2 regions of the Mesorhizobium sp. M0408 genome follow, and region 2 is predicted to be linked to the other one. Evidence: predicted binding sites of a transcription regulator. Region 2 holds the regulator's gene; the other holds the start of a gene.
What was found. Region 2 encodes PhoB, which activates phosphate uptake and scavenging genes when phosphate is short. Its sites were predicted from a motif close to TGTCATNNANCTGTCAT; they were not measured.
Positions count from the first base shown of each region.

Region 1 (15,697 bases), on a different contig from region 2:
GCACACTGACATTCGATGGTCGGGCCCGCGTTGTGCGTGCGCTCAATCCGCTCGTTCAGCGGTTGCCTGACCCCGCCAGCCACTGCCTGACGATTTCAGCATCCGCGTCGCCGATTTCATGGCCGGAGGCAATGGTGTGGGTCTCGACCTTGGCGCCATGCGAGCTCAGTAGAGCGGCCAACACGGGGGCGAAAGGCGCGTAGGTCAGGTCGGCGGCGCCGGCGACGATCAGAGCCCGCGCCTTCGACAGGTCGGCCGGCGGCACCTCGTCGAGCACCGGCATGGGGCGCAGCAATGCAGCGCGCTCGATGAGGCCCGGATGCAGCGGCATGACGCTTGAAACCAGATTGGCGCCGTTCGAATAGCCGAGAAAGGTCGCGCGGCGGAGATCGAGGCTGTGGCGCTTCGCGACGCCGGCGACGAAGCTTGCAAACGCATCTGCCTCCGCGCGGATACTTGCCTGCTCGAATCGCGTCGGGGTGATTCGCGTGAACCAGCGGAAACCGTCCTCCTGAGGGATGCGGCCACGGACCGTAACCAGCGCCGCATGCGGCGCGATTTGCCGACCAAGCGGCAGCAAGGTCGTCTCGTCGACACCCGATCCATGCAACAGGAACAGCCAGTCACCGGGTAAATTGGCGGATCGATGGAGCCGGTAGAAAAAGCCTGAATTCTCCTGCAAAATACCGTCTTCGAGGCTTTGCTCGGCCATAGTCACATCCTTTTGATTCCGCGTTACTTTCGTTAATTTGCCGGCTTCAAAACGGAATATTTTCAAGCTCCGCGAAAGTTGATTGAACCGGGCGCATTTCAGTCCGTTTCTTTGCCGATATAATCCCCGCGGGGGGATCGAAGCAGTGTGCGCCGGGTGGTCGCCCGAGGGATCGCATGCCGGGCATGAACAACCAGCTTTAAGGCCTTTTATCGATGACCATGCCAGTTTCGCCGGAACGCGATACGCGTATTGATGTGTTCCGGGCTCTCGCCCTCCTGACCATATTCGTCGACCACGTGCCTGGCACCGTTTTCGAAACCCTGACCTACAAGAATTTCGGGTTTTCGGATGCGGCCGAGGCCTTCGTGCTGATCTCCGGCATGTCCGTCGCTCTCGCCTACGGCACTAAGTTCCAGCCGGGAAACCGGCTGATTGCAACACTGAAAATGTGGCGCCGCGCCGGTGTGCTCTATGTCACCCACATCGTCACGACGATGGTGGTCATGGCTATCTTCTGCGCGGCGGCGGTGTTTGCGAAACGGCCGGATCTTCTGACGCTGATCAACATCGAGCCGCTCGTCAGGAACCCGCCACAAGTCCTGGTCGGCATCGTCACGCTCGGCCATCAGCTCGGTTACAACAACATACTGCCGGTCTATGCGGCGCTGCTGTTGATGGCTCCGGTCTTCCTGCTGTTCATCAGCTACCGGCCACTGGCGGCGCTCGCAGTATCCGCAGCCCTTTGGCTGATTGCCGGAATCTACCAGATCGCGCCGCCGAACTACCCGGAGCCCGGCTTCTGGTTCCTCAATCCGCTGTCATGGCAATTGCTGTTCAATATCGGCATGGCCAGCGTGTTGCATGTGCGGCGCGGCGGCACCATCCCTGTCAATCGCTGGCTGGTCGGCGCGGCCGCCGCCTATGTGCTGACGGCGCTCGTCTGGGTGCACAGCCCGCTGTGGGGGCATGTGTCGTGGCTCGACCTGCCGGTGGTGCTGACCGGTTTCGACAAGACGTTCCTGTCGTTGCCGCGGCTGCTGCACATCCTGGCGATGAGCTACCTAGTCGTCGCCTTGCCTTTCGTCTCGAACCTGTTCCGCACCGGCCGCGACAATCCGCTCGCCATATTGGGCAAACGCTCGCTGCCGGTTTTCATTGCCGGCACGGTGATTGCCATGACGGCGCAGGTGATGAAGCTGGTCAACCCGGGCGGCTTTGCCTATGACAGTCTGCTGCTCGCCGCCGGCATCGCCATGCAGTTCGCGCTCGCCTTCTATCTGGAATGGCTGTCCGCTATCGGCTGGTCCGGCAAGGGCAAGCCGGTCCGCAACGAGGCGCCGCCGGTCCGTCCATCCTTTGGCATCGGTCCGATGGCGGCCAATCGATAAGATTTGGAGCCGATCTGCCCAGTCAACCTGTGCCTGGCGGCGGCCGGGACGACGCCCTGACGACAAGTTCGACGCCGAGCGTTTCTCGCCGCACCGTGCCGTCGAAGTCGAGGATTCTTCGCGCTGCCCGGCGGCCGATCTCGGCGATCGGCTGGGCGATGGTGGTGAGCGGAGGCTCGCAAATTGCGGCTTCAGGCACGCCGTCGAAGCCGACGACGGAAACATCGCGAGGAACCGCGATGCCCCGCGCGCTGAGCCATTCCAATGCTTCCATCGCGACCCGGTCCGACATCGCCAGGATGGCGGTCGGCGGTTCCGCCGAGGCGAAGAGGGTTTCGAGGCCGGCCTTTGTGCTGGCCTCATCGTTTTCAGTCTCGTAGACCGGCACCTTGGCGGTATCGACGCCGAACCGGGAAAGCTCTTCGAGATAGCCGAGGAGGCGGTCACGGGTTCCTGTATAGACTGCGGTCCGGACCTGCTCGGGCGAGACAAGTCCGGTGCTGTCGTCGGCGAAGGCCAGCGACAGCACGGCGAAGCGGCGATGTCCAAGTTCCGCCAGATGGCGCGCCGCGAGCCGGCCGCCGGCAACATTGTCGACGCCGATCGCGGAGACCGTGGCGTCCTGCGAGCCGAGCTCGAGCGCGACGAAGGGGAGCTTGCGTTCGCGCGTCAGCTCGACGAGGCGCGGACCGCCCTCGATGCAGAACAGGATGAAGCCGTCGACCAGGGCGCTCTGGATATTCCAGGCGAGTTTTTCCTCGTTGCCGGCCGACACGAGGGCTATTCCCGCGCCGGTGGCGTCGCATGCCTCCGAGATGCCGGCCATCATCACGCGCGCAAAGGGGTCGTCGAAGAAATAGGACAGCGGCTCGGTTGTGGCGACGCCGATCGCATTGACCTTGCCGGCGCGCAGCAGGCGGCCCTTTGGATCGGGGCCGGCGTAGCCCAGCGCCTCGGCCGCCGCCTTGACGCGCTCGCGGACTTCCTCACGCACGATTTCGGGACGGCTGAAGACATTGGAGGCGGTGCCGTGTGATACGCCCGCGGCTTTGGCGATGTCCGCCAGCCGGATGGGCCTCCTGCCTTCGGTGAGTGATGCCATTTGTTTGTCTCCGGGACTCCGGTCCAACAGTATCGCCGACTACCTAACACCTTCGTTGGATCGATTCAAATTTTTGCTTGACATTTGTGGTGCGATGCGTATTCTTTGAATCGATCCAAGAGCGTTTTTCGTCCCCAGATTGGATCGATACAAGAGGAGAGCGCCATGCACCCCGTCAATTATCTGTTCGAGGACATTTACCGGAACGACTGGAGCATCCGTTCGAGCGCGGAGGCCCGGAAGCGGCGAGACAGGACCGGTCCGTGGATTCGCGACCTGGGTTTCCTCGTAGGACGCAAGCGGAGCTGATCGGTGGCCTATTTTTGTGCCCGCTGATTGGATCGATTCAAAAAACTAGAGGAGATTAAACCATGCACCCGATCAAGCATCTGTTCGAAGACATCTATCGCAATTATTGGGGCATCTCGCCGGCCACCGAACGGCCGGAGCGGCGGCGTGTAGTCAAGACGACCAACAGCGATGGCCAAGTCCGGCCCGAACGTCCGCGAGACTGAGCTGGCAAGACACAGCTCGTGGATCGAGGGCGGCTGGCGAAGGAGCAGCGGCCGCCATTGGTTGCCGCATCAATGGCGGCGCGGGCGCACCAGCGCCGAGGCGGCCATCATCAGCCAGCCGCCGATGAGCAACGTGCCGCCGATCGGCGCCGACATCGGGAACAGCCGCGAGCCAAGGAAGTCGCGGGCCAAAAGATCTCCCGAGAATAGCAGAAGCCCGACGAGAAGGATGAGGCTTCCGGTTCGCAGGATGCTATTGCCACCGAGCAGCCCGACGGTAAGGAAGACCGGCGCATGCAAGAGCAGGAAGGATGCGGCCGTACCGACGAAAGCGCCGCCGAGATGTGCCGCCGCCGCCGAAAGCGCCACGCCGGTTGCGCCGCATAGGCCGCCGGCAAGAACCAGAATGCGGCCGCCTGCCGCGTGTTCATCCGTGCTCATTTCCACGCCTCCGTGATTCCTGGCGACCGCCTGAGATAGTGCCGCGAACCGTGTCAGGATTTGCCGGCTTCCGCCAGCATGTCGAGTTCGCGGCGCGACTGGACCAGCCAGTTATAGGCCGCTCCGCCCGCCATCAGAATGGATGTGCCGAGAAACACCGAGCGCATACCGAAATGGCCGCCGGCGAAGCCGCCGAGCAACGGTCCGGCGACCTGCCCGACATATTGCGCCGAGATCGACAAGCCCAGTACGTTGCCGCCGACCCCGTCGGGCACATTGTGGCGGATGACGCTGGTGATGCAGGGCAAAAGACCGCCAAGCGCCAGGCCCATCAGGAAACGCAGGCCGACGAGTTGCCAGCCCTGGGTAACGAAGGCCTGCGGGATCAGCAGCAGCGCCGAGACGGCGAGTGCGGCAACGATGACGTTCCAGTGGCCGATACGGTCGGCGAGCTTGCCGAGCCGCGACGCCGACAGGATGGCGCCGAGCGCTGCCGCGGACATGACGATGCCGGAGACCAGCGTGACCTGGCTCTGATCTTCGATGAGCTGCTGGACATAGACGGTGATGATCGGCTCGATCGACATGGTGGCGAAACTCAACAGCATGCCGGTCGCCAGCATGGCGACGACGGGGCGCTTGTCGGGAATCTGCGACCAGCCGTCTTTCACTTTTTCTTCTGACGCGGCCTTGGCGGCAACCGGGCGAGGCGCCTCCTTGATCAGCAAGGTGGTTGCCAGAAAAGCCAGGAAAATGACGCCGCCGGCGAGCAGGAATGTGGCGCGGATGCCAATCAGCGGCGGCAGCGCGCCGCCAAGCAGCGGACCGACCAGGGCACCGGCCGTGATTCCGGCCGACAGCACGCCCAGCGCCCAGCCGGAGCGATCCTTCGGCGTCTGCATGGCAACCAGGATGGTCGAGCCCGAAGAATAGCCACCGGCAAAGCCGATCAGCAGGCGCAAGAGCACCAATTGCCAGACAGTCTGCACCATGCCGGCCAGCGACGTGCACAGCGCCATACCGAAACTGGCGCGCACCAGCATCAGTTTGCGGCCGTAGCGGTCGCCTAACCGCCCCCACAGCGGTGCGACCAGCGCGGCGGCAAGGAAAGTGGCGCCGTAGGCGACGCCCGACCACTGCACGATCGCCGCATGGCCCTCGGCGCCCAGCTGCTCGACGTAGAGCGGCAGGAAGGGCAACAGCAGCGTCATTGCTACAAGCGTGCTGAACGAGCCGGCAAAACACACGGCGAGATTGCGGCGCCAATGGACGTTGTGCGTGGCGCGATTGGCGTCTTGCGGCATGTCTGTCCTGTCCGGCCAGCTTGCATGAAAACTTGCTGTGGATACCGATTTGGGATACCAAGCTGGTATCTGTCATGAACGCAAGCCCCGTGGCTGTCAATGCGGGCCTCTCAAACATATCGACAAAGGCCGGCGTGATCGGCCAACGCCGGCCAGTGACCCGATTGCCGGAACGAATGACCTGAACGGAACGCCAATGTCGCAGATGCAGAACGTCGAAAAGCAGCTTCGCGAGATGATCCTCGGGCTCGAGATTGGTCCCGGCGAGCGGCTGACGGAGCGCTGGGTCGAAAGCCGCTTCGGCGCCTCGCGCACACCGGTCAGGGCTGCGTTGCTGCGGCTCGAGACCGAAGGCCTGATCTGCCGCGACGGCCGCGGCTGGACGGTCTCGCCCATCAATCTTGCTGAACTCGAGCAGATCGCCGTCTATCGCGAGGCGGTCGAGGTCGCGGCAGTCAGGCTGACTTGTGCCTTGCAGGACAGGGGTGCCGTCGAAATTATCGAGGCTATGCTCGATTCCTGCGACGACCAAACCCCGCGCGAGGAATGGCATCGTGTCGGCATGGATTTTCATATCGAGCTGGCACGTCTATCAGGCAACGAGTTCCTGTTCAGAGCGGTTCGCGACGTGATGACACGCCTGTCGCGCGCCCGCTGGCTCGAGGTTCGCGACGAGGCAGCGCTCGGCCGTGCCTGGGCCGAACACCATGCCATTCTGTCGGCGGTGCGGGCCGGCGATGCCGATACCGCCGCCCGCCTGCTTTCGGCCCATATCATCGGCAGCCGCGACCGGCTGGTGACCTCGCTGCGCAACGACCGGCGCGGCCTGCGCGCCCGGGGATTTGCCGTCGTCGCTTGAGTGAGGATCGGCTGCCATTGATCACGAAAAGAGCAGATGAGCGAAGAATGCTACTTTCGGTCTCGCTTCGCAAATGCCGATGGCGTAAGAGCGGCGATGGAAAACAACCGATTTGACACACCCGTGACCGTCAAGGGCGCGGCGGGAAGCAATCAGCTCTTGCGTACGGCCCGCGAGGCTTCCGACTACCTCCTCAACAATTGGCCCGGCAAGCGCAGCCCCAAGCACCGCGAAGCGTTGCAAGCCTGTCATGATGCGCTGGCCGGCGACAAGCCGGCCATGAACGCAAGACGGGCCTTCATTGCCGCCGCTCGTGAAGTGAACGTCTTCGTCAGCGACAAGGCGCCCGCCTGAGGCATAGCGGGGTTCGACCGAGGCCCGGACCGCCTGACAGGCTGGGCGTCATCACTCGGCCGTTTCGGTTTTGGTTTGGGACTCGCTCTCGCCCTCGGGCTTCGATCGCTCCTTGGCTGCGACCTTGGCAGCCTGCTTTTCCGCCTTCTTGGCAGCCTTCTGCCGGTCGCGTTCCTTGCGTTCCTGACCGTAGTTCGGTGCTCGTGCCATATCGGTTCCTTTCATTGTGCTTGGCCTTTGCCTAGGAGCATTGGGCCGCAAACACAACACCGCAAGGCACGATCGGGCTCCATATCTCGGCGCAGTCCGGAGAGCCCGGCTTTTCAGGCGCCGTCGCGGTCGAGGACGAGATCGGCCGGCCCGAACCGGTCCTTTGCCGTGAATTGCTGGTGCCAGTAGGGATAGAGCACGGGCGGCCTGCTGACCACGTCGAGCCGTGTGCGCTCCTCATCGGCAAGCACAAGGCTTGCAGCGGCGATATTGTCTTTGAAATGCGCTTCGGTTCGTCCGCCGATCACCAGCGAACTGACAGCGGGCCGGCCGAGTAGCCAGGCAAGCGCCACTTGCGCTGCCGACACACCGTGGTTCTTGCCGATATCGATCAGCACGTCGACGATCCGCCACAGCCGGTCCTCGTCGCGGATCGGCGGTTCCGACCAGCCGCTGAGCTGGCGGGCGGTCGGCTGGTCACGGTGGTATTTGCCGGACAGCAACCCGCCGGCAAGCGGGCTCCAGACCAGCACGCCGAGCCCTTGGTCGACCGAGATCGGCAACAATTCGTACTCGGCCTCGCGCGCTTCCAGCGTGTAATGGATCTGCTGGGTGACGAAGCGTGGCTGGTGATGACGGTCGCTGATCCCCAGCCCCTTCATAACTTGCCAGCCGGAATAATTGGAGCAGCCGACATAACGGACCTTACCCTGCGCGACCAGCGTGTCGAGCGCGGCGATGGTTTCCTCAAGCGGTGTCAGGCCATCCCACTCGTGCAGGAAATAGATGTCGATGACATCGGTCCTGAGGCGCTTCAGGCTCCTCTCGCATTCGCGGATCAGATGGTAGCGCGACAGGCCTTCATCATTGGGGCCTTTGCCGATCCGCATGCGCGCCTTGGAGGCGATCAACACGTCGCCCTTGCGCTTGCCGCCGAGTGCCTCGCCGATGATCTCTTCCGACACCCCGTTCGAATAGACGTTGGCGGTGTCGATGACATTGACGCCGGCATCGATGCAAAGATCGATCATCCGGCGCGCCTCGTCGAGGTCGGTCTTGCCGACCGCCGAAAACGCGCCGCCGCCGCCGAACGTCATGGTGCCCATGGTCAGCGTCGAAACCTTCAGCCCGGAACGGCCGAGAGTGCGGTATTCCATGTCGTATCCTCACAATTTATCGGGAAAGGGCGTTGCAAACGACAGCCCTCAATGAACCGGCTATTTGTAGGATAATTCGTTCCGCTTGTCGCCCGTTCCGCAGGGCAAGCTCGATCACATCTTGCGGATTGAAACGCACAGCCAGCGCAGTAGTGGCTGCAATAAAACCGTCATTCCCGGCCTATACTAACATCGGTCCAGCGCTTCGATTTCCGGCCGCCGGGCCGGGCGGCAGAGCGCCTGACAGCGGCCGGCAAGGCCTGTAAGCGGAGCAGCGCAAATGACCGAGATAAAACAGAATTCCCCGGCCAGGGACTGGCTGGAAGCGGAACTCGCCGACACGCTCGATGAAGACTATGAGCTGGAAATCTCGGAGCCGGCGCTGTCGATGGAGATCGCCAAGATCTACAAGAATGCGCATCCGCCATCGATCGACCGCCTGCAATATTTTCGCGATCTCATCACGCTGCAATCCGAATTGATCAAGCTGCAGTCCTGGGTCGCTTATCACAAGAAGAAGCTCGTCGTGGTCTTCGAGGGCCGCGACTCGGCGGGCAAGGGTGGCGTCATCAAGCGCATCACCCAGCGGCTCAATCCGCGTATCTGCCGCGTCGCAGCACTTCCGGCGCCGACCGAGCGCGAGAAGTCGCAATGGTATTTCCAGCGCTACGTACCGCATCTGCCGGCCGGCGGCGAGATCGTGCTGTTCGACCGCTCCTGGTATAACCGCTCCGGCGTCGAGCGGGTGATGGGCTTTGCCCAGCCGGATCAGGTCGAGCAGTTCTTCCGCGACGTGCCGGATTTCGAACGCATGCTGGTCCGCTCAGGCATTACGCTTGTCAAATACTGGTTTTCGATCACTGACGAGGAGCAGCAGATGCGCTTTTTGATGCGCATCCATGACCCGATGAAGCAATGGAAACTGTCGCCGATGGACCTCCAGTCGCGCGTGCGCTGGGAGCAGTACACCAAGGCCAAGGAAGAAACGTTCGCCCGCACCAATATCCCGGAAGCCCCGTGGTTCATCGTCGAGGGCAACGACAAGAAGCGGGCACGGCTGAACTGCATCGACCATCTCCTCAAGCAGATGCCCTATGAGGAGGTGCCGCACGAAGAGATCACACTGCCGGAGCGCGTCTTCAATCCCGAATACGAGCGCCAGGTACTGCCGCGCGAACTGTATGTGCCGGAGAAGTACTGACTAAAGCGGCGAGGAGGGCGGCGCCTCCATGGCGGCGCCCTGCAACAAGCTAGGTGCGCTCGATGATGACATGCGTGGCCTTCGGCGTCGCGACCTGCTCGCTGCAGCGATAGCCGAGCTTGGGCATGTCGATGCCGGCAAAAAGGCTCTCGCCGGCGCCTAGCAGGACCGGTGAGATCGCCAGATGCATTTCGTCGATGAGCTTTTCCTTGAGATATTGCCGGATCGTAGAAACGCCACCGCCCAGCCGTACATCCTTGCCGTCAACCACTGCTTTCGCCTTCTCCAGCGCTGAGTGGATGCCGTCGGTCACGAAATAGAAGGTCGTGCCGCCCTCCATGACAATGGGATCACGTGGATGGTGCGTGAGCACGAAGACCGGCACATGGTAGGGCGGGTTGTCACCCCACCAGCCTTTCCAGCTGTCATCCGGCCATTCGCCGCGGATCGGCCCAAACATGTTGCGGCCCAGGATCCACGCGCCGATATTTTTGAAGCTGCGCGCGGCGAACGCCTCGTCAGTGTCCGTGGTCCCGCCATCCTTGCCGAGGACCATCTTGCGGAAGGTGCGGGTGCCGAACATCCATTCGTGCAGGGCTTCCCCGCCAACACCCAGCGGGTTCTTCAGGTCTTGGTCGGGACCGGCGCCGAAGCCGTCGATCGACAAGGTGAAAGCGCTGACGCGAAGTTTGGACATGAGAGCCTCCTCGATAACCAATTGTGAGATGCAAGCAGTTATCGGGGTAGCTTAACTGATTGCATTTTGCAAGCGGTATTTTGAATCGCCGGCGGGGCAGTCGCTTCCAAATCATGTTGGAATAACCAATCTCAATGTCGGCGCCGCCCGTCATCCGCCTGCCGGCAGCTTCTCCCTGTATAGTGACGGGGAGAAGGGGCTGGCCGCAACGTCGATGTTTTTGCAACGCTGGAGATTGGTGAAATCTTTTACGAACGCGTCTTTCTCCCTGCCACTTTACGGGGAGAAATGCCCGGCAGGGCAACGAGGGGCAGCCTAAACTTGAAGCGATGTCCTGCGGCGTTCCATGTCGCGCTTTGGACGAACGAACACTACTCGATGCAGACGCTACAAAGGCGCATCACCCCTTGAGCATCGCCGCCACTTCGGGCGCAAAGTAGGTGAGAATCCCGTCGCAGCCGGCGCGCTTGAAGGCGAGCAGCGATTCCAGCATCGCCTTTTCGCCATCGATCCAGCCATTGGCGGCGGCGGCCTTGATCATCGAATATTCGCCCGAGACCTGATAGGCGAAGGTCGGCATCTGCAACTCGTCCTTCAGCCGCCGGATGATGTCGAGATAGGGCAGGCCGGGCTTGACCATCAGCATGTCGGCGCCCTCGGCGAGATCCTGCTCGGCCTCGCGCACCGCTTCGTCGGAATTGGCGTGGTCGATGTAATAGGTCTTCTTGTCGCCCTTGAGCAGGCCGGCGGTGCCGACCGCCTCACGATAGGGGCCGTAAAAGGCGGATGCGAACTTGGTCGCATAGGACATGATCGCCACATCCTGAAATCCATTGGCGTCGAGCGCATCGCGGATGGCACCGATCCGGCCGTCCATCATGTCCGAGGGGGCAATGATGTCGGCCCCCGCCGCCGCCTGGATGACTGCCGCCGCCGTCACCTGCTCCACCGTTTCATCATTGACGATAATGCCCTCGCGCAAGATGCCGTCATGGCCATGGGAGGTGAAAGGGTCAAGCGCGGCGTCGGTGATGATGCCGATCTCCGGCACCGCGTGCTTGATGGCGCGGGTGGCACGGTTGATGATGTTTTCCGGATCGAGGATATGCGAACCGGTCTGATCGCGCAGGCCGAGCTCCACATTGGGGAAAGTGGCGATCGCCGGAATACCAAGCTTGGCCGCGCGCTCAGCCTCCTTGACGGCGAGGTCTAGCGACAGGCGGAACACGCCGGGCATGGCGACGATCGGTTCGCGCACTTGTCTGCCGTCGACGACGAAGATCGGCCATATCAGATCGTCGACCGACAGCCGGTTCTCCTGGACAAGGCGGCGCGACCAATCGGCCTTGCGCATGCGCCGCAGCCGCCGGCTGCCGGTGATCTCGTCGACGCTGCGCGCGCCGGCAGGCTTTGCAGGGGTGAATTTGTTCATCGCAAAAACTCCGGATCGGGCGGCTTTTACCACGAGCCTCCGCTGCTGACCAATGCGACACGATTGCGCCAGCGGTCCTGTCGGGCGCTATTCTGGTTGGCCATTGCCCGACAGGATCTGCGCAGCACCCCGCATGGCGACGCGGAATGCCTCGTCGAAGCTGACGCCGCGCACTTGCCAATTGTAGCTCTTGCCATTCAAGGCAAGCCGCCAGTCGGCTATCCAGCCCAGTTCCTTGTCGCTCCAGACGATACTGCCGGCGAGCGCCTGGTCGGCTCCGGCCTTCCTGGCAAGCTGGTCCAGCGTCGTGATATCGGCATGGCGCAGGGCCTGGTCGTTAAGCTTCGAGGCCGACAGCAGCGACGCTTCGGGAAACACAATCCGCATGACCAGCGGACCGGTGGCATTGACGAACGATTCGCGCATCGCCGCCCCGCGCTCATCGTCGGCGGTCAGCACGAACTGCCTTGTGCCTTGCTCCGCCGCCAGGAAAATTACCAGGCGTGGCCGCTCGCCACGCCATGGTTTGCTGCCGAGCGTGGCAAGCACCGGATCGATAACGTCAGGCCTGTACAGACAAGTGAGATCGTGCGGCCGGTCATGGGTGCCCTGTTCGTCATGGACCGGAATGCCTTCGAGACGGTCGCGATAGCGGAATTCGGCAACGAAGCTGCCGGCCTTGTCGCGCAGCGCCGCCATCTCAGTTCTCTTCGGCAGCCGCTGATCGCCGGACACACGAACCAGCACCGCATCGAGGCAGGCCTTGAAACCGATCTGCCTGTTGACCTCGCCCTGGCCGGTGACGATGGTCTGCGATTGATAGAGTTCGTCGACGGTTTCGGCCGATACGGGAGGAGTGTTCGCAGCGATCAGGCCGACCACCACAACAGCAAGGCGCGGCAACCAAGGCATGGTTCAACCTTCCGGTTCAAAGCGCCAGCATTAGCACTGGGTGACGCCGACGACCATGCAGCGGATTGGCCGCCGCCATTGACGCGGCCATGCGCCACGCTTTAGCACTTCACTCCCGGCGGGCGCGGGGAGGGATTCTCTGGCGATGGATTTTGGCGGAGGCGACGAGATTCGCTTCGAAAGATTGGGCAGGGCTGGCGTCGTCACGCTGACGCGGCCGCAGGCGCTCAATGCCGTAACCCACCGCATGGTCAAGGCGCTGGACAAGGCGCTGCGCAGTTGGGAGCGCGACGACGGCGTCGACGTTGTCGTCGTCAAGGCCGAGGGCAGGGCATTTTCGGCGGGCGGCGACATCCTCCACATCTACGAAGCCGGCCGCGCAGGAAGGCCTCCGGTCGATTTCTTCGCCGATGAATACCGGCTGAACGCCCGCATCGCCCGCTTCAAGAAACCCTATGTCGCGGTGATCGACGGCATCGTCATGGGCGGCGGCGTAGGTATCTCCTTCCATGGTTCGCAGCGAGTGCTGACCGAGAACGCCCAGTTTGCCATGCCCGAGGTCGGCATCGGCTTTTTCCCGGATGTCGGCGCCAGCCATCTGTTGCCGGATCTCGGCGGCAGCTTCGGCATGTATCTGGCGCTGACCGGCAACCGCATCCGCTATGGCGATGCTTTGTGGTCGGGCCTCGCCACCCATACGATCAAGGCGGAGGACCAGGCCGGCTTCCTCGACCGTCTGGCGGAAAGCGGCGACCCGGAATCGGTGCTGCGCGGCTGCTTCGTCCCGGCCAGGCGCGAGACCGACAGGCCGACGCTGAAAGCCATCGCCCGGCATTTCGCGCAGCCGTCGCTGGCCGATATCGTCGCCAGTCTGGAGCGGGCAGCCGCTGCCGACGAGTTCGCGGCAAAGACGCTGGCCACCATCCGCACACGTTCACCGACCAGCCTGCATGTTGCATGGCGCCAGATTAGCGCCGGGCAGACGTTGTCGATGGACGAGTGCATGAAAATGGAGTTCCGTATCCTCAACCGCATGCTTGCCGGGCACGACTTCTATGAAGGTATCCGCGCCGCCATCATCGATAAAGGCTCGACGCCGCAATGGCGGCCGGCAGGTATCGATGACGTCAGCGCCGCCAACGTCGACGCCTATTTCGCATCGCTCGGCGAACGGGAACTGAAGTTGTGAGCGAGGTCGCCTCGAGACGCGTGGTGCTGCAGCCCTCGACGATCGAGGTCATCTTCGCCTGGTTCCAGCGCGTCATCGCCGGCTACTGTCTGCTGTTCGGCATCTTGTACTGGATCCGGCTGATCGGCTTTTACCCCGGTCCGTTGTGGCGCTTCGACCTGATGCCGGTGCACTGGCAGGTGGCGGCGGTGGTGCTGGCGGTGTTTTTTCCGTTCGCTGCCGCCGGCCTCTGGATGCTGGCGTCCTGGGGGCCGGTGATCTGGTTCATCTGCGCGGTGACCGAGAGCGTCATGTATGCCGGCTTCCCCGAGCTGTTCGGCCACCGGCCGCTGATCGTCGCCTCGCACCTTGCGGTGGCGCTGCTCTACATAGTGTTCCGCGTGGTGATCTGGATCCAGAAGCGGCAACCCCGGCGATAGCAATTCCGGCCAGGATCGTTGGCTAAATCTTTAGGTTAATTATCCTTGCTCGGGTGACCGTCCGTTAAGCCTCTTTCGAAACCCCTTACCGGTAAGCTCTTGTTAGCCTTGGCGTTTAAGTCGAATTTTATGAGTATTCGATAGTGTCGCGATCAAGGTGAAGAACAAAAAATCACCGGGCGACAAACGAGAGGCAAAGACAATGATCAATTCGCGTCCGGCGGCGAAGACCGCCAACGTATCCGATGACCGCCGCGAGGCGATCCGTTCGCTGTACATGGAATCGCTGCAGCTGGTCGAGCGGCTGCATCGCCGTCTGCTTGATGTGATCAAGGACGAATTCGACCGTAACGGTCGCTCCGACATCAACGCCATCCAGGCGCTGCTCCTGTTCAACATCGGCAATTCGGAGCTGACCGCCGGCGAACTGCGCTCGCGCGGCTATTATCTCGGCTCGAATGTCTCCTACAATCTGAAGAAGCTGGTCGATCTCGGCTTCATCAACCACCAGCGCTCGCGCATCGACCGCCGTTCGGTGCGGGTTTCGCTCACGCCGAAGGGCAATGAGGTGGCGGAAGTCGTCGCCGGCCTCTACGAGCGCCATGTCGGTTCGATCGAGCAGGTTGGCGGTATCAACACGGAAGAGTTCAAGCAGATGAACCGCGCCCTGCAGCGCCTGGATCGGTTCTGGAACGATACCATCGCCTACCGGATGTAATCGCATCCGCCGCATCTAGATCTGAAGCTGGACTACGGAAGTGCTGCCGCGGAGTGGACCAAAGGCCGGTGCCGAAAAGCACCGGTCTCGCCGTTTCGTCAGGCCGGCCGATCCAAATTCGAGCAACAGCCACGTTGCCGCCATATTCCAATGGAACCGAAGATGCGGGTGATGCTGGGGCCAAAGCCGTGCATTTGTCCTGTGCTCAAGTCACTTCCCAGTGGTTTTACACCGAAGTGATGCGGGCCATGGTTGGCTAATTGTTAAGAAGCCAACTCTAGAGTGCGGGCGAGACCGCCCGGTGGGTTGAATTGTAGCAAGAATGTCTGGAACGTCCATGAGAACCAGCCGCCGTTTCTTCCTTTCAGGAGCCTCCGCGCTCGCAGCCGCAATGGTCGCCGGCCGCGCCAGTGCGCAGGATGTGATCGGGGATATCCTGAAATCCTCGGCGCGCGGCAATTGGGACGACCAATTCGATGCGCGTGCCAGCGAAGGCGGCAAGGTTGCCTCGACGCTGCCGATCTTCAGCCTGCAGACGGTATCCTTCACCGAGCAGGCGATCATGCAGTATCAGAATATCGTCGCGCAAGGCGGCTGGGAGCAGGTTCCAGACACCAAGAAGCTGCAGCTTGGCGTCGAGGATCCCGATGTGGTGCCGCTGCGCAGGCGCTTGATGATATCGGGCGATCTGGCGCAGAGCGCCGGGCTCTCGGAAGCGTTCGATTCTTACGTCGACTCGGCGCTCAAGCGCTTCCAGTTGCGTCACGGCTTGCCGGCCGACGGAACCACGGGCAAATATACTTTCGCGGCAATGAACGTGTCGGCGCCGGTTCGGCTTGGTCAGCTGCAGACCAATCTGCAACGGCTGCGTGAGCGGGCCGGCACGCTTGGCAACCGCTATGTGCTGGTCGACATCCCGGCGGCGCAGATCGAGGCTGTCGAGAACGACCGCGTTGTGCTGCGCCACACCGCAATCGTCGGCAAGATCGATCGCCAGACGCCGATCGTCAATTCCAAGATCAACGAAATCATCGTCAATCCGTACTGGAACGCGCCGGTCTCGATCGTGCGCAAGGACATCATT
Region 1 covers NZ_JAMYRO010000017.1:90,140-105,836, reverse strand. The annotation lists gene NKI67_RS20740 (VOC family protein) at 1-9, shown strand, start outside; gene NKI67_RS20735 (alpha/beta hydrolase) at 56-712, opposite strand; gene NKI67_RS20730 (OpgC family protein) at 928-2,103, shown strand; gene NKI67_RS20725 (LacI family DNA-binding transcriptional regulator) at 2,126-3,205, opposite strand; gene NKI67_RS20720 (hypothetical protein) at 3,577-3,720, shown strand; gene NKI67_RS20715 (DUF423 domain-containing protein) at 3,790-4,161, opposite strand; gene NKI67_RS20710 (multidrug efflux MFS transporter) at 4,215-5,465, opposite strand; gene NKI67_RS20705 (GntR family transcriptional regulator) at 5,662-6,324, shown strand; gene NKI67_RS20700 (DUF982 domain-containing protein) at 6,421-6,678, shown strand; gene NKI67_RS20695 (hypothetical protein) at 6,730-6,888, opposite strand; gene NKI67_RS20690 (aldo/keto reductase) at 7,002-8,045, opposite strand; gene ppk2 (polyphosphate kinase 2) at 8,326-9,246, shown strand; gene NKI67_RS20680 (dihydrofolate reductase family protein) at 9,296-9,943, opposite strand; gene hemB (porphobilinogen synthase) at 10,344-11,375, opposite strand; gene NKI67_RS20670 (DUF8605 domain-containing protein) at 11,463-12,287, opposite strand; gene NKI67_RS20665 (enoyl-CoA hydratase/isomerase family protein) at 12,433-13,476, shown strand; gene NKI67_RS20660 (DUF6163 family protein) at 13,473-13,895, shown strand; gene ldtR (transcriptional regulator LdtR) at 14,098-14,613, shown strand; gene NKI67_RS20650 (L,D-transpeptidase family protein) at 14,951-15,697, shown strand, end outside.
Region 1: a site for PhoB is predicted at 8,203-8,219, ahead of ppk2 (polyphosphate kinase 2). Genes of this name have one in related genera too.

Region 2 (15,697 bases):
GGCTATTGGCCTCAGCGGGCGCCGGAGGAATGGCGCCGAGAGACCATATTCCGAACAGGAGCAGGCCACATGAGACATTTCATCCGCTCGGCGGCCGTTGCGATTGCAATGGCTGCGGCGACGACCACTCTCACCCTGTCCGCCGCGCTCGCCGCGGACATCTCCGGCGCCGGCGCCACCTTCCCCTACCCGATCTATGCGAAGTGGGCCGACACCTACAAGAAAGACACCGGCGTTGGCCTTAACTACCAGTCGATCGGTTCCGGCGGCGGCATCAAGCAGATCAAAGCCAAGACCGTTACCTTCGGCGCTTCGGATGCGCCGCTCAAGGGCGACGAGCTTGAAGCGACCGGACTGGCTCAGTTCCCGATGGTGATGGGCGGCATCGTTCCCGTCGTCAATCTCGAAGGCATCAAGCCGGGCGAGTTGGTTCTCGACGGCCCGACGCTGGCCGACATCTTCCTCGGCAAGATCACGAGCTGGGATGACGAAGCGATCAAGAAGCTTAATCCGGACGTCAAGCTGCCTTCGCAGGCGATCGCGGTCGTTCACCGTTCCGATGGTTCGGGCACGACGTTCAACTTCACCTATTACCTCGGCGACGTCAGCGCGGACTGGAAAGAAAAGGTCGGCGTCGACAAGGCCGTGGAATGGCCGGTCGGCATCGGCGCCAAGGGCAATGAGGGCGTTGCCAACAACGTTTCCCAGACCGGCGGCGCGATCGGTTATGTCGAATATGCCTACGCCAAGCAGAACAAGCTCACCCACACCGATATGATCAACAAGGACGGCAAGAAGGTCGAGCCCACCGCGGCGGCGTTCTCGGCGGCAGCGGCCAATGCCGACTGGAGCTCGCAGCCGGGCTATGGTGTCATCCTCGCCAACGAGCCGGGCGCCGAGTCCTGGCCGATGACGGCGGCAACGTGGATCCTGCTCTACAAGAAGCCGGATGATGCCGCGACCACCGGCGAAGCGCTCAAATTCTTCGCCTGGGCATACGACAAGGGCGACGAGATGGCCGGCGAGCTGGACTACGTTCCGATGCCCGAAAAGGTGGTTGAGAGCGTCAAGGCCATGTGGGCCAAGGAAGTCGTCGGCGACGACGGCAAGCCGCTCTACTCGGCTATGTAATCTCCTCCAGGGAGGGCGTCGATGGCGCCCTCCCTGTTGCCTTCAATCGCGAGGACCCAATGACCATCGCTTCCGATGCCATGCCATCATCTGCAGCAGCCCGGGCCAGGGAAGCTACGGTGCGGCGCTTCGCGCTCACAGATGCCCTATTCCGCGGACTCACCCGCGCTTCCGCAATTCTTGTGCTGGTCATCCTCGGCGGTGTCGCGATCTCGCTGTTTGCCGGCTCATGGCAGGCGCTGTCGTCGTTCGGTTTTTCTTTCCTGACGACTGAAAGCTGGAATCCGGTCACGGAAAAATTTGGCGCACTGGCGCCGATCTACGGCACCCTGGTCACGGCGGCCATCGCCATCCTGATCGCGGTTCCGATCGGCATCGGCATTGCAGTCTTTCTCACCGAGCTCTGCCCGCGCCCGCTCAGGCGCCCGATCGGCATAGCGGTCGAGCTGTTGGCCGGCATTCCTTCGATCATCTACGGCATCTGGGGCCTGTTCGTGTTCGCGCCGTTCCTGCAGACGGCGATACAGCCCTTCATCATCAACGTCTTCCACGGCGTGCCGGGACTATCCAGCCTTTTCGCCGGCCCTCCTTACGGCATCGGCCTTCTGACCTCGGCGCTGATCCTTGCCATCATGGTGCTGCCCTTCATCACCTCGATCACCAAAGACGTCTTCGATACGGTGCCGGCGGTGCTGAAGGAATCGGCCTATGGCATCGGTTGCACGACCTGGGAAGTGACCCGGCGCGTGGTCATTCCCTATACCCGCATCGGCATCATGGGCGGCGTCATGCTTGGCCTGGGCCGGGCGCTCGGCGAGACCATGGCGGTGACCTTCGTCATCGGCAACGCCCACCGCATCAGTGCCTCCCTGTTCGCGCCGGGCACGACGATCTCGGCGACCATCGCCAATGAATTCACCGAGGCCGACGGCGACCTCTACACCTCCTCGCTGGTTTCGCTCGGCCTGATCCTCTTCGTTATCACCTTCCTGATCCTTGCCGCCGCCCGCTATATGTTGATGCGGATCGACGCCCGTACGGGAGCCTGACCGATGTCGACATCCTCATCGCTCCACAGCCGCCGCAAAGCCAGGAATTCGGTGATGATGGCGCTTTGCGTCGTCGCCGCCGGCATCGGGCTTGCCTGGCTGGCGCTCATTCTCGGCGCACTGGTCTATAAGGGCACAGCCGGGCTTTCGCTCGCGGTCTTCACCGAGATGACGCCACCACCGGGCGAGGCCGGCGGCCTGCTCAATGCCATCGCGGGCAGCCTGCTGATGACGATCATCGCCGTTGTCGTCGGCACGCCGATCGGCGTGCTGGCGGGAACCTACATGGCCGAGTATGGACGCTTTTCGCGCATCACCACCGTCGTCCGCTTCATCAACGACATCCTGTTGTCGGCGCCGTCGATCATCATCGGCTTGTTTGTCTATGAGCTGATGGTGCGGCCAATGGGACATTTCTCGGCCATTGCCGGCGCCGTTGCGCTTGCCATCCTGGTCATTCCGGTGGTCGTGCGCACCACTGAAGACATGCTCAACCTGGTGCCGAACGCGTTGCGTGAAGCCGGTGCCGCGATCGGCGCGCCACGCTGGGTGGTGATCCGTTCGGTCGCCTACCGCGCCGCATTGTCCGGCATCGTCACCGGCATATTGCTGGCGATAGCACGCATTTCCGGCGAGACGGCGCCGCTGCTCTTCACCGCGCTCAACAACCAGTTCTGGAGCAGCAATATCAACGCGCCGATGGCCAGCCTGCCGGTGACCATCTTCCAGTTCGCTCTCAGCCCTTACGAGGAATGGCAGCAACTGGCGTGGACCGGCGCACTCATAATCACCCTGACGGTTCTGGGCTTGAGCATCCTCGCCCGCAGCCTTACCGGACGCAGAGAGGACAGATGACACAGATGTTGTCCCCAGACATGACGATGGCCGAAACGGTCGTCGAGAAGACGAAGATCGAGGTCAAGAATCTCAACTTCTACTACGGCCAGAGCAAGGCGCTGAAGGACATCAGCCTGTCACTGCCTGAGCGCAGTGTCACGGCCTTCATCGGCCCTTCGGGGTGCGGGAAATCGACGCTGCTGCGTGTGTTCAACCGCATCTATGAGCTCTACCCAAAACAGACGGCCGAGGGCCAGGTGCTGCTCGACGGCAAGAACATTCTCGACCGGTCGCAGGATCTCAACCTCCTCAGGACCAAGATCGGCATGGTGTTCCAGAAGCCGACGCCGTTCCCGATGTCGATCTACGAGAACATCGCCTTCGGCGTCAGGCTCTACGAGAACCTCGGCAAGTCCGAGATGGACGGCCGCGTCGAACAGGCGTTGAAGCGCGCCGCGCTGTGGAGCGAGGTCAAGGACAAGCTCAACGCCAGCGGCTTGAGCCTGTCCGGCGGCCAGCAGCAGCGGCTCTGTATCGCCCGCACCGTGGCCGTGAAGCCGGAAGTCATTCTGCTCGACGAACCGGCTTCGGCCCTCGACCCGCTGTCGACTGCCAAGATCGAGGAACTGATCGACGAATTGCAAGCCGACTATACGATCGTCATCGTCACCCACAACATGCAGCAGGCGGCGCGCGTGTCGCGCCAGACCGCCTTCATGTATCTGGGTGAACTGGTCGAGTTCGACCGGACCGAGAAGATCTTCACGTCGCCCCGCGAGAAGCGCACGCAGGACTACATCACTGGCCGCTTCGGCTGAGCCGTTCCGATCATGCATATGAGGACAGGACCATGGGCGAACACACAGTCGCTTCTTTCGACGAGGATCTCGAGCAGATCAGCAAGCTGATCCGCGACATGGCCGACCTCGCCGGTTCGATGGTCGGCGGGGCGACCAAGGCCCTGTTGAATTCCGACAACGTGCTGGCGCAACGCGTCGTTTCCGACGACGCCATCATGGATGCGCGTCAACGCGAACTGGACGACCGCGCCATCACCCTGATCGCCAAACGCCAGCCGATGGCCCACGATCTTCGCCATGTGGTCGGAGCGATCCGCATGGCGGGCGACCTCGAACGCATCGGCGACCTTGCCAAGAATATCGCCAAGCGCGTGAGTGCGGTCGGCCTCAGCGCCACGCCGCGGGACCTGTCGCATTCCATCGACGCGATGGCGCAGCTGGTTCTCATCCAGGTGCAGGGTGTCATCGAGGAATATGCTGCAGGCGATGCGGCCGCGTTGGCCAAGCTGCGTGCCGCCGACGAGCGCATCGACGTCAAATACACGTCCGTGTTCCGCGAGCTGTTGACCTACATGATGGAAGATCCGCGCAACATCACCGCTTGCACGCACCTGCTGTTCTGCGCCAAGAATCTGGAGCGGATCGGCGACCATGTCACCAACATCGCCGAAAATGCGTATTATGTGCTGACCGGCGAGCAATTGCCGGTCAATCGTCCGAAGCAGGACGAAACGACAATGTCCGCACCGGTGACATGATGGGGGTGCCCAGCCGATGATCGCACCACGCATAATGGTGGTGGAGGACGAGGAGCCATTGGGTGTGCTGCTCCGCTACAATCTCGAATCCGAAGGCTACCAGGTCGAGGTGGTGACACGCGGCGACGAAGCCGAGATCCGTTTGCAGGAGAATGTGCCCGACCTTTTGGTGCTCGACTGGATGATACCAGCGGTTTCCGGCATCGAGCTCTGTCGTCGGTTGCGGGTGCGCCCCGAAACCGAGCGGCTGCCGATCATCATGCTGACCGCGCGCGGCGAGGAGAGCGACCGGGTGCGCGGGCTTTCGACCGGCGCCGACGACTATCTGGTCAAACCGTTTTCGACACCGGAATTCATGGCCAGGGTCAAGGCGCTGCTGCGGCGCGCCAAGCCGGAAGTGCTGTCCAGCGTGCTGAAGGTCGGCGACATCGTGCTCGATCGCGAATCGCACAGGGTCTATCGCAAGAAGAGCGAAATCAGGCTCGGGCCGACCGAATTCCGGCTGCTCGAGTTCATGATGCGGCATCCGGGCCGTGTCTTCTCGCGCAGCCAGTTACTCGATAATGTCTGGGGCGAGACAATCTACATCGACGAACGCACCGTCGACGTGCATGTCGGGCGGCTGCGCAAAGCCGTCAACAACGGCCGGATGCCGGATGTCATCCGCACCATCCGCGGTGCCGGCTATGCGATCAGGGAAGATTGACCCGCCTGGTCAGGCTACGTTCTTTCTGACGCTGGGCCTCATTTGCGCGCCCGGCGCGAAAATCTCCTGGTCGACGAAGCTTAGCGCCCGCATCGCGCAGCCTTCGCGGATCAGCGGCAATTCGTTCGGCTCTGTATCGAAGGAGATCGAGTCCGAATGCTGGCCGCCGGCGGTCTGGGCGATTGCCTTCCGCAAGGCCGGCTCGATCAGATCGAAGGCGGCGGCACTGGCGCCGACCATCGCGACCGGTGCCGGATCGATCAGCGCGAACAGCGAGCCGAGACCGAAACCCAGCGCTTCGCCGGCCTTGCGGTAGGCCTCGCGTTCCGGCCCATCTTTCTCGCGCGCCCGGGCCGCCAGTGCTCGCATGTCGGCGTCGCTGACGTCGGCGATCGGTTCGCTTTCTTCGCTCATCTGCCTGGCGTTGCGCCAGATGGCGTAGTTGCCGGCATAGGCCTCGATGCAGCCGCGCCGCCCGCAACGGCAGAGCGCGCCGCCCGGACGATGGATCATGTGGCCAAATTCGCCACCCGAGGAATGCGTCCCGGTGAACAGTTCGCCCTTCAGCACCAGCCCCATGCCGATGCCATGCGAAAGCAGGATGGCGATGAAGTCGTCGCGATAGCGATCCGGATTGCGCCAGCGCAAAGCCACCGCCATCATGTTGCAGTCGTTCTCCACCGTTGCCGGGATGCCGAATTCGTCCTCCAGCATGTCGGCAAAGGCGATGTCGGTCTGCGGCGTGATCGGCGACCACAGCATGGCGCGTGCAGGGGAGTCGGTAATGCCCTGAATCGCCAGGGCGATGCGGGCGACACTGCGGACGTCAAGGTCTGGATCCTGCAGCCGGCGCCGGACGATGGCCATGCATTCACGGATCAGCTCGTCGCGCGGCATGGTCAGCGTGTCCAGCCGGCGCTGTTCCTCGGCGACCACCTGTCCCGTATAGTCGATAATGGCGGCCGACAGGAAATTCAGCGACAACACCACGGTCAGCACCGCCGCCGCTTCCGGGTTGAGGGCGAGGCCGACCTGCGGACGACCGCGTTTCAACGAAACGGGCTCACTTGCCTTGCTCTCGGCGAGGATGCCTTCCCGTATCAGGTCGGAAGAGATCGCCGATATGGTCGAATGACTGAGGCCGGTAGTAGCTGCGATCTCAGTACGCGATGGCTGGCCGGCCCGGCGCACCGCCGAGATCACCATCGCCCGGTTGCGCCGGCGCAAATCGTCATGGCGGATTCCGACCGACATTGTTTTGCTTTCCTCCCGGTTGCCGCGGCCGCTCATGAACCGGAAGCCGTCGGTAATGTCCGACAAATAGTGTCGGACGCAGGCAAATAGTGTCAGATGCAGGTGGCGCTGTCATCGTTTATTCCGACGCTCGAAAAAACTCGCAGAGTCATCAAAATCCATCAGAATCGATGTTGACAGCAGCCGGAGATCGGGCCAGTATTTTTTCGAGGCTCGAAAAAATTAGAGCTTCTAAGCTGGTCTTTGAGCCAATTGGTCACGCCGTACGCGGCGCAGGGAGGATATGATGAAGAAATTCACGACCGCCATTCTGGCGGGTGTCGCCATGACGCTGGCGCTGGCGTCGGTGGCGCAGGCTAAAGACAAGGTCATCGGCGTTTCCTGGTCGAACTTCCAGGAAGAGCGCTGGAAGACCGACGAGGCCGCAATGAAGGCGGCCATTGATGCCGCAGGCGACAAGTATATTTCCGCCGACGCACAGTCCAACCCCGGCAAGCAGCTCACCGACGTCGAGAGCCTGATCTCGCAGGGCGCCAGCGCACTGATCATCCTGGCGCAGGACGCCTCGGCCATCGGGCCGGCCGTGCAGAAGGCACTGGACGAAGGCATCCCGGTCGTCGGCTATGACCGGCTGATCGAGAACAAGGACGTGTTCTATCTGACCTTCGACAACAAGGAAGTCGGCCGCATGCAGGCCCGCGAAGTCTTCAAGGTGAAGCCGGAAGGCAACTACGTCTTCATCAAGGGTTCGGGTTCCGATCCGAATGCCGATTTCCTGTTTGCCGGTTCGATGGAGGTGCTGAAGGAGGCCATTGACGGCGGCAAGATCAAGAATGTCGGCGAGGCCTATACGGACGGCTGGCTGCCGGCCAACGCTCAGAAGAACATGGAACAGTTCCTGACCGCCAACGACAACAAGGTCGATGCCGTGGTCGCCGCTAATGACGGCACTGCCGGCGGCGTCGTCGCCGCGCTGACGGCGCAAGGGCTGGCCGGATCGGTTCCGGTTTCGGGCCAGGACGGCGACCACGCCGCGCTGAACCGCATCGCGCTCGGCACACAGACCGTGTCGGTGTGGAAGGATGCGCGCGAGCTCGGCAAGAATGCCGCCGAGATCGCCTCGCAACTGGCCGACGGCAAGCAGATGACCGACATTGCCGGCGTGAAGGATTTCACCACGCCCGGCGGCAATACCGTCAAGTCGCTGTTCCTGACCCCGGTCGCCATCACCAAGGACAACCTCAACGTCGTCATCGACGCCGGCTGGATCAAGAAAGAAGAGGTCTGCGCCGGGGTGACGGCTGGCACTGTTGCAGTCTGCAACTGAGCCGACGTTTCCGAAAAGTCCGAACGCCGCGGCCGCTCGCCGCGGCGTTTTTCCAACAAGAGTTGTTTTTCCGCTTCCGGCGGATAACTTCTAGGCTGCTTCCGGCATCCGCGGCAGACGGCAACCCGGCGGGAGAAACATCATGACCGACACGACGTCCAACACGCCGGTCGACAGCACGACAGACCGGGCACGGGAATCCGAACTCGGCATTGTTGCCCGATTTCTCAAGGCAACCGAACTCGACACGCGCATGCTCGGCATGGTCGGCGCGCTGCTGGTCATCTGGGTCGGCCTGCATGTCATTTCTAGCGTACGGCTCGGCGTCAATCCGTTCGACTTCGACAGCCGGACCTTCCTGACGCCACGCAATCTCTGGAACCTGTCGGTGCAGACTTCGGCCGTGGCCATAATGGCCGCCGGAATGGTGCTGGTTATCGTCATGCGCAATATCGACCTGTCGGTCGGCTCCGCCGAAGGCCTGATCGGCGTGGTCATGGGTTTTGCGCAGGTGCATTTCCTGGTGCGAATGGTCGGTCTGCAATTAGGCAACCCCTGGATCTGGATCCTGGCGCTGGCCATCGGCCTCGCGCTTGGCCTTCTGATCGGAGCGTTCCAGGGATACATCATCGCTTATCTCGAGGTGCCGGCCTTCATCGTGACGCTGGGCGGCCTTCTGGTCTGGCGGGGTGCCGCATGGTGGGTCGCCAGTGGGCAGACGATTGCGCCGCTGGATGCCACTTTCCAGCTGATGGGCGGCGGACCGACGGGTTCGATCGGTGCGCGATGGAGCTGGATCGTCGGAATTGTCGCGTGCCTGGCGGTTGTGTTCATGCTGCTCAACGGGCGGGTGCAGCGCAAGCGGTTCCGCTTCCCGTTACGCCCGATCTGGGCCGAGACGTTCCTCGGGGCCGTCACTTGCCTTGTCATCATGGGCGCCATATGGCTTGCCAATTCCTATCCTTGGCCGGTCGGCATCGTGAACAGATATGCGGCGGCCAACAATATAACCGTTCCCGAAGGCGGGCTGTTCATCGCCCATGGCATCGCCATACCCGTGCTGATGGCTGTAGCCGTAGGGCTGATCATGACCTTCATCGCCAAGCGTACCCGTTTCGGCCGCTATGTCTTCGCCATCGGCGGCAATCCGGAAGCAGCCAACCTTGCCGGTATCAACACGCGCTGGGTGACCATGAAGGTGTTCATGATCATGGGCGTGCTGGCGACGATCGCCGCAGCGATCTCGTCAGCCAGGCAGAACTCGTCGACCAATGCGCTGGGCACGCTGGACGAGCTCCTGGTCATCGCGGCGGCGGTGATCGGCGGCACGTCGCTCGCCGGCGGCTCCGGCACAGTGCTCGGCGCCATGCTCGGCGCGCTTTTGATGCAGTCGCTGCAGTCCGGTATGGTGCTGCTCGGCATCGATTCGCCGCTGCAGAGCATCGTTGTCGGAGCCGTGCTGGTGGTCGCGGTGTGGCTCGATACCGTCTATCGCAAACGGGTCTGAGCATGATCCCGCAAGGTGGAAACCGGTTTTCGTACAACTTGATGCTCAAGCAGGATCTATAGGGAGGAAGGACGAGCATGGCAGACAAAACCGCTCCCACGCCGCTGATCGACATGCGCAACATCTCCATCGCTTTCGGCGGCATTCGCGCCGTCGACGATGCCTCTGTCGACCTTTTCCCGGGCGAGGTGATGGCTTTGCTCGGTCACAACGGTGCCGGCAAATCGACGTTGATAAAAATCCTGTCCGGCGCCTACAAGCGCGATGCGGGCCAGATTTTCGTCAACGGCGAGGAAGCTTCGATCTCCAATCCCCGCGACGCCAAGAAGTACGGCATCGAGACGATCTACCAGACGCTGGCGCTGGCCGACAATGTCGATGCGGCCGCCAACCTGTTTCTCGGCCGCGAGCTGATGACCGGCTGGGGTACGCTCGACGACGTCGCCATGGAGGCCGAGGCGCGCAAGGTGATGGGCAGGCTCAATCCGCGTTTCCAACGCTTCAAGGAGCCGGTGGTAAAGCTTTCGGGCGGCCAGCGGCAGTCGGTGGCGATCGCCCGCGCCATCCTGTTCAATGCTCGCATCCTGATCATGGACGAGCCGACGGCGGCACTCGGGCCGCAAGAGACGGCGCAGGTCGGCGAACTGGTCAGGCAGCTCAAGTCCGACGGCATCGGCATCTTCCTGATCAGCCATGATATTCACGACGTGTTCGAGCTTGCCGACCGTGTCTGCGTCATGAAGAACGGTCGGGTTGTCGGAACGACGCGCACAACCGACGTCACCCAGGACGAGGTGCTCGGCATGATCATCCTCGGCAAGTGCCCACCCGGCGCCATTCCGGGGCCGGGCGCGCTGAAGATCGCCGCATGAACGAGAATTAGCCGGCTAATCACAAGCCGCCAAAATGTGCCAGCCGTCACCATGCATTGGCCTCGCCATTGTGTTGGCGTCAGGACTTGCCCATAAAGATGCCGAACCGTCCACGGGACGTATCAGCAATTGAAGAAGCTTTTTCCGACCGTCGCTTTTATCGCCGTCGCGCTGATCAGCCTGACGATGGCGGGTTTTGCCTATTTTGCCACCCAGGAGGCGGCCCGCATTAAATTCGAGGCGACGGCAGACGACGCGCTTAACCGGATCGAAAGCCGCATCGACCTGGACCTGTCGCTGCTGCGTTCGACCCGGGCGCTGTTCGACGCACGCAATGGCGGTATCTCGCAGGGCGAGTTCAAGGCCTTCTTCAACGCGCTCGACATCGAGAATAATTTCGCCGGCCTGCGCGGCATCGGTTTCCTTCGCCTGGCGAAAACTGGCAACGAGGCGGCGGTCGAGCGCGACATCCTGCACGATCACGGCGCAAGCCATCCGATCTATCCCGACACGAACTTACCGTGGCGTACGCCCATCGTGCTGTTCGAACCGCTGGATCCGTCCAACAAATCCAGCATCGGCTACGACATGTTCACCGGGCCGGCGCGGCGCGAGGCGATCGAAAAGGCGATGACCGACGACCAGCAGCACGCCAGCGGGCTCGTGCAGTTCGGCAAGGATACGGGTGCGGCGCAGACCTTTACCGGGTTCCTCGTCTTCGTCCGGCTCAATGTCGAAACCGCGCCGGACGCCGTGAACGCGACGAGATCCTCGACTGCCGGCTTCCTTTATGCGGCCTTCCGCGCCCGTGATCTGTTCCAGGCTGCGCTCAGCCGGGCACCATTGCTGCCGGTCAACACCGAGATCTATGACGGCACGGTGGACAGCGACAACCTGCTGTTCCAATCGGAAACGCCGCCTGTTTCGAGCCTCGGCGACAGGCTGCTGGTCACCCGCAAGATCACCGTCGCCGGCCGGCCGTGGGTCGTCCTGTTCAGGCCGACAAGTGCTTTCTCGCAACCTTCCTCGCGCGCCATCCCGGTGATGCTCGGATTGTTCGGACTGCTGCTTGCGGGCGCCATCGCGCTGGTGGCCCGCTATCAGGAGCGGGCCTATGAGGCGGTCTCGCTGCTTCACGAAACGACCGAAAAGAGCCTGCTGGAAAAAGACCTGATGCTGCAGGAGATGAAGCATCGCATCAAGAACTCGATCACGCGGGTGCTGGCAATCGCGCGCCAGACAGCATCGCACACCACCGACGTCCAGGAATTCTCGGCTTCTTTCTCGGCCCGGCTGCAGGCGATGGCGGCTTCCCAGGACATGCTGACGCGCTCACGCTGGCAGAAAGCCGATCTCGGCGACCTGCTGCGCATCGAGCTAGGCCAGGTGTTCGGCAGCGAGCTTCCTGAAGGGCTGCTGTCGGGACCGCAGGTTCTTCTCGATGAAAAGACGACGCAGGCACTCGGCCTCGTCTTTCACGAACTGGCGACGAATGCGCTGAAGCATGGCGAAGCCGGCAATTCAGTCGGTGCGCTGAAGGTCGACTGGTCGCTCGACGCCCGTAGCGGCACCCGGACATTGGCTCTCAACTGGCGCGAGGCCGGTCAGAAGAAGCTCGAGACACCGGCAAAGAGCGGTTTTGGCACCAGACTGATCGATCTCAACGTCACGCGCGAATTGCGTGGCACAATCAGGCGCGATTTTCGCGAAGATGGCTTGAACGTGGAAATCAAGGTTCCGCTGCCGGCCTGAAACGCCGTCTCGTGGGCCGCGTCGCAACAGCGCTCTAAAAGGGCAAACGCGGAGACAGGTGGCCTGCCTCCGCGTTTGCTGTTCGCCTGGAGCTCGAAACTAGTTGCAGCGAGCTGTGTAAATCCGGCCGTGACGATCTCTGTATTGGCAGTAGCCATTTTGCAGACGGCGAACGAGCAGACCGCCAATCGCACCAGCGCCGGCGCCGATCAAAGCGCCCTTGCCGCCGCCGACAGCGCCACCAATGAGCGCGCCGCCCACAGTGCCGATACCCACGTTCTCTTCCGTGGTGGTGCAGCCGCTGACCGCAACCACGGCAACCATGGCAATAATCATCTTCCGCATGGAGTCATCCTCACTTTTGTCCTCACTTTAATAAGCTCCAGCCGCCATTTAGCATGAAAGTACGGCCTTTGCCCGCACGATTTCATTGTTGATTAAGATAGTCTTTTTCGGGGCGTGCGCCGTTCGATGCTACCACGAACCCGGAAATCTCCAAGGACGCATCGAGCGTGCCGCTGGGACGCACGTTCCAGACGATCCTGTCATAGTCGTCCTCGAGCACCGGATCGACGGCAAGGCATCTGGCGACGACATGTTGGGCCTGGCCCGGCAGGTCGGTGACCGCGAACGGGCACGGCCGAGCACTCGGGCAGTGGTTTCAAAGCGATCAAGCAGAGGCGAGTTCGATTCAGATCAGTTGGGACGCGGCGGTCAGGACGATCGCGGCCATAAGCGCGATAGCGGCGAAGCGGAGGGGCGAAGCACGAGGCGCGGGCGCTGCGGACGCGTCGGGATCCTGAAAACCGCCCATCGAGACGCGAGCGGCCTGTTCCAGTCTGTTCAAGTCGGCAGCCGTCAAGGCCCATTCCCTTCATTTTGTGCCAAACTCAATCCGGTGGATCGGCACGTTCGCACAGGATCGGACTTTATGGTGAACAGTCGGTTAAAGATGGCGATGCGCAGCAAGCCTTCGCGCGGCGACCGCCGCTCGTTAATCCGTCTCGAAATTGCCGTGAGGAACGACAAGGCGGTATTCGAGGCGGTTCCCGGTGATCTCAAGTGTCGCCGTTCCATTCAATGAAGTGGGCACGACGCGTTCGAGCGCGACGCTGCCAAAACGCTTCTCACTGCGCTGATTGTCGTTGGCTCCGATCACTTCGGCCCATGTCAGCGACAGCGCAGGCTCGCCAGCGGAAGCTGCCGTCAGATCGGCCGTCACCTCGACGAAACCGTCGCTGCGCGACAGTGCGCCATAGCTGACCGAATTGACGGCGAGCTCATGCATGGCCAAGCCGATGTGCAAGGCGGCATTGGGGTTGAGATATGGATTTGCGCCGCGGAAGCGTAGGCTGTGCAAGGGATCCGCGCCGTACCTGCCGACCTGACCGGAAACCAGCTCGCGCAGCGCCGCTCCCCGCCAGTTGGATGACGTAACCAAATCCTGCGAGGAGGCCAGCGACTGCAATCGGCCGCGGAAGCGCGTCAGGAAATCGTCAATGCTGCCGGAATAACGGCCCGTCTGGGTGGCGATACTCTGGATGATGGCCAAAAGGTTCTTGGAGCGATGACTGACTTCGCGCAGCAGCGCCTTCAACGTCTGCTCCCGGCGTTTCTGCTCGGTTGTTTCGACCATGGTGGTCACGACGCCCTGCACCGCGCCGGTCTCGCTGCGGTCGGCGTCTATCCACACCTGAAACCAGCGGGCGCCGTCATCGGCCGGCACGCTGAGTTCAAGATGTTGAGGATTGCCGGAGACGATGACGTCGTGCTTGGCGGCGCCGATACGCTCTGCCTGCGCCGGCGGCAAGATGCCGGTGTTGTCGGAGGCATCGGAAGTCCAGGGCGCGCGCATGTTGCGCGCCCACACCGTCTTCATCTCGCGATCCTGGTACAGGACGGAAATCCCGGCATTGTGCAGTGCATGGAGAAGGGCCCGGCCAAGCTGCATCCCGCTTTCGGCGGGATGCAAAGCGATGATCTCATCACTCTGGCCGCGGTCTTTCATTTTTCCGACTCTGGAACGCATCGGTCAATTTGCTCAACCCATGTCGGGCTGAACGGTTCGCGGAAAAATGGGTTCCAAAAGGAGGAGGTTCGTATCAAGCCTTAAAAAGCGGTCCGCCGAGCGGCATCCCGTTGGAGGACACTGCCCGGCGGTGGCTGGAAACCGTTTGAGGGGTGCGGCTTCCAGTGTTCGCTTGAATGGCCGCTTGGCATTCACGCTCGTCTGATCAGGCCGGCAATAAGCGATATGATCAGGAAGGCGAGAAAGATGAAGAACAATATCTGCGCTATGCCGGCCGAGGTGCCAGCGATGCCGCCGAAACCAAGCGCACCGGCGATAATCGCCACGACGAGAAATACGAGCGCCCAGTAAAGCATGATCGATCTCCTTCCAATGCTGCGGTGAAAACGTGATTCGCCTCCGTTTGTTCCACCATTTTCCGAAAAAGACGATGCTGAAAATCTTCAGGGCCCGAATTGCCGCGGTGTGTGGAAAGGTCCAGTTGGTTGCCCCAGTTGGTTGCCAGTGAATTGAGCCGGCGTCACGCCCATCTGATCCGAGAGAGCGGCTGTCTCGGCGGCCGCAGTTCGGCCGTCCGCTGTTTCATGCCGCGGCTTTCGCGTGCCGGTCAAAGAACAGGGCCTGGCTGATAAGAGCCTTGACCATGTCCGGATTGAACGGCTTGGTAACCAGGAAAGCCGGTTCCGGCCGCTCGCCGGTGAGCAGGCGCTCGGGAAAGGCGGTGATGAAGATCACCGGTACCGAGGTCGACGACAGGATCTCATTGACGGCCGCTATGCCCGAACTTCCGTCGGCAAGCTGGATATCGGCAAGCACCATCTTTGGCCGCGCCTTGCCGAACATCGCCACCGCCTCGGCGTGGGTGCGCGCCGTTCCGACGACGCGGTGGCCGAGGCTTTCGACCATTTCCTCGATATCCATGGCGATCAGCGGCTCATCCTCGATGATCAGCACGTCGGTTGCCACCTGACGGGAGATCTCGTTGCTCGCCTGCGCGAGGAGTTCGGAGAATTCCTGTTCGTCGACGTCGAGAATCTCCGCCGCCTCGTCTTCGCTGAAGCCTTCGACCGCCACCAGCAGAAAGGCTTGGCGGGGGCGAGGCGCAATTGCATTCAGATTGGCCGCGGCACGCTGTTCCCATGCCGACTGGGCATGCTCCTGCGGAACGCGAATGGCCACTGAGGTGAAGAGCTTGGCAAAGACCTTGTAGAGCGCGATGCGGTCGTCCGATGCGTTCGGAAAGATGTCGACATCGGCAATGATGGCTTCGAGCATTGCGGCGACCAGCGCGTCGCCGCTCTCCTGCGATCCGGATACTGCGCGCGAGAAGCGGCGCAGGAACGGCAGGTGCGGAGCGATGGTTGCTGATAGGCTCATATTGGACGTCTCCCTCATATGACGTGATTGCATGTTACAGCTAAAAACGGTTCGCAAGCCCAAAGTTGAAAACGCGGGTTCTGCGAAAAAGTTCCGATCATGCGGAACTAAATATATGGGCTGGCGTTTAGGGGCGGGTTGGGCAACCAGACGAGGCTGCCGCTTGCATTGCGTTATGTGTTGAAGGGCGGCTTAAGGCTGGGACAAAAGGGCGAAATGAAGAACATGACGAAAGCTACCATGGGTGGCGTTGGCAACGGGCGCCGGGCTGCTTCCCGCGACCCGCTTGGGCCGAACT
Region 2 covers NZ_JAMYRO010000003.1:6,793-22,489, reverse strand. The annotation lists gene pstS (phosphate ABC transporter substrate-binding protein PstS) at 70-1,131, shown strand; gene pstC (phosphate ABC transporter permease subunit PstC) at 1,191-2,180, shown strand; gene pstA (phosphate ABC transporter permease PstA) at 2,184-3,035, shown strand; gene pstB (phosphate ABC transporter ATP-binding protein PstB) at 3,032-3,835, shown strand; gene phoU (phosphate signaling complex protein PhoU) at 3,868-4,575, shown strand; gene phoB (phosphate regulon transcriptional regulator PhoB) at 4,592-5,281, shown strand; gene NKI67_RS04030 (ROK family protein) at 5,291-6,535, opposite strand; gene xylF (D-xylose ABC transporter substrate-binding protein) at 6,822-7,862, shown strand; gene NKI67_RS04020 (sugar ABC transporter permease) at 8,005-9,369, shown strand; gene NKI67_RS04015 (ATP-binding cassette domain-containing protein) at 9,447-10,241, shown strand; gene NKI67_RS04010 (CHASE domain-containing protein) at 10,371-11,993, shown strand; gene NKI67_RS04005 (YMGG-like glycine zipper-containing protein) at 12,093-12,338, opposite strand; gene NKI67_RS04000 (hypothetical protein) at 12,685-12,855, opposite strand; gene NKI67_RS03995 (sensor histidine kinase) at 12,988-14,022, opposite strand; gene NKI67_RS03990 (DUF1328 domain-containing protein) at 14,214-14,378, opposite strand; gene NKI67_RS03985 (response regulator) at 14,605-15,399, opposite strand; gene NKI67_RS03980 (NepR family anti-sigma factor) at 15,616-15,697, shown strand, end outside.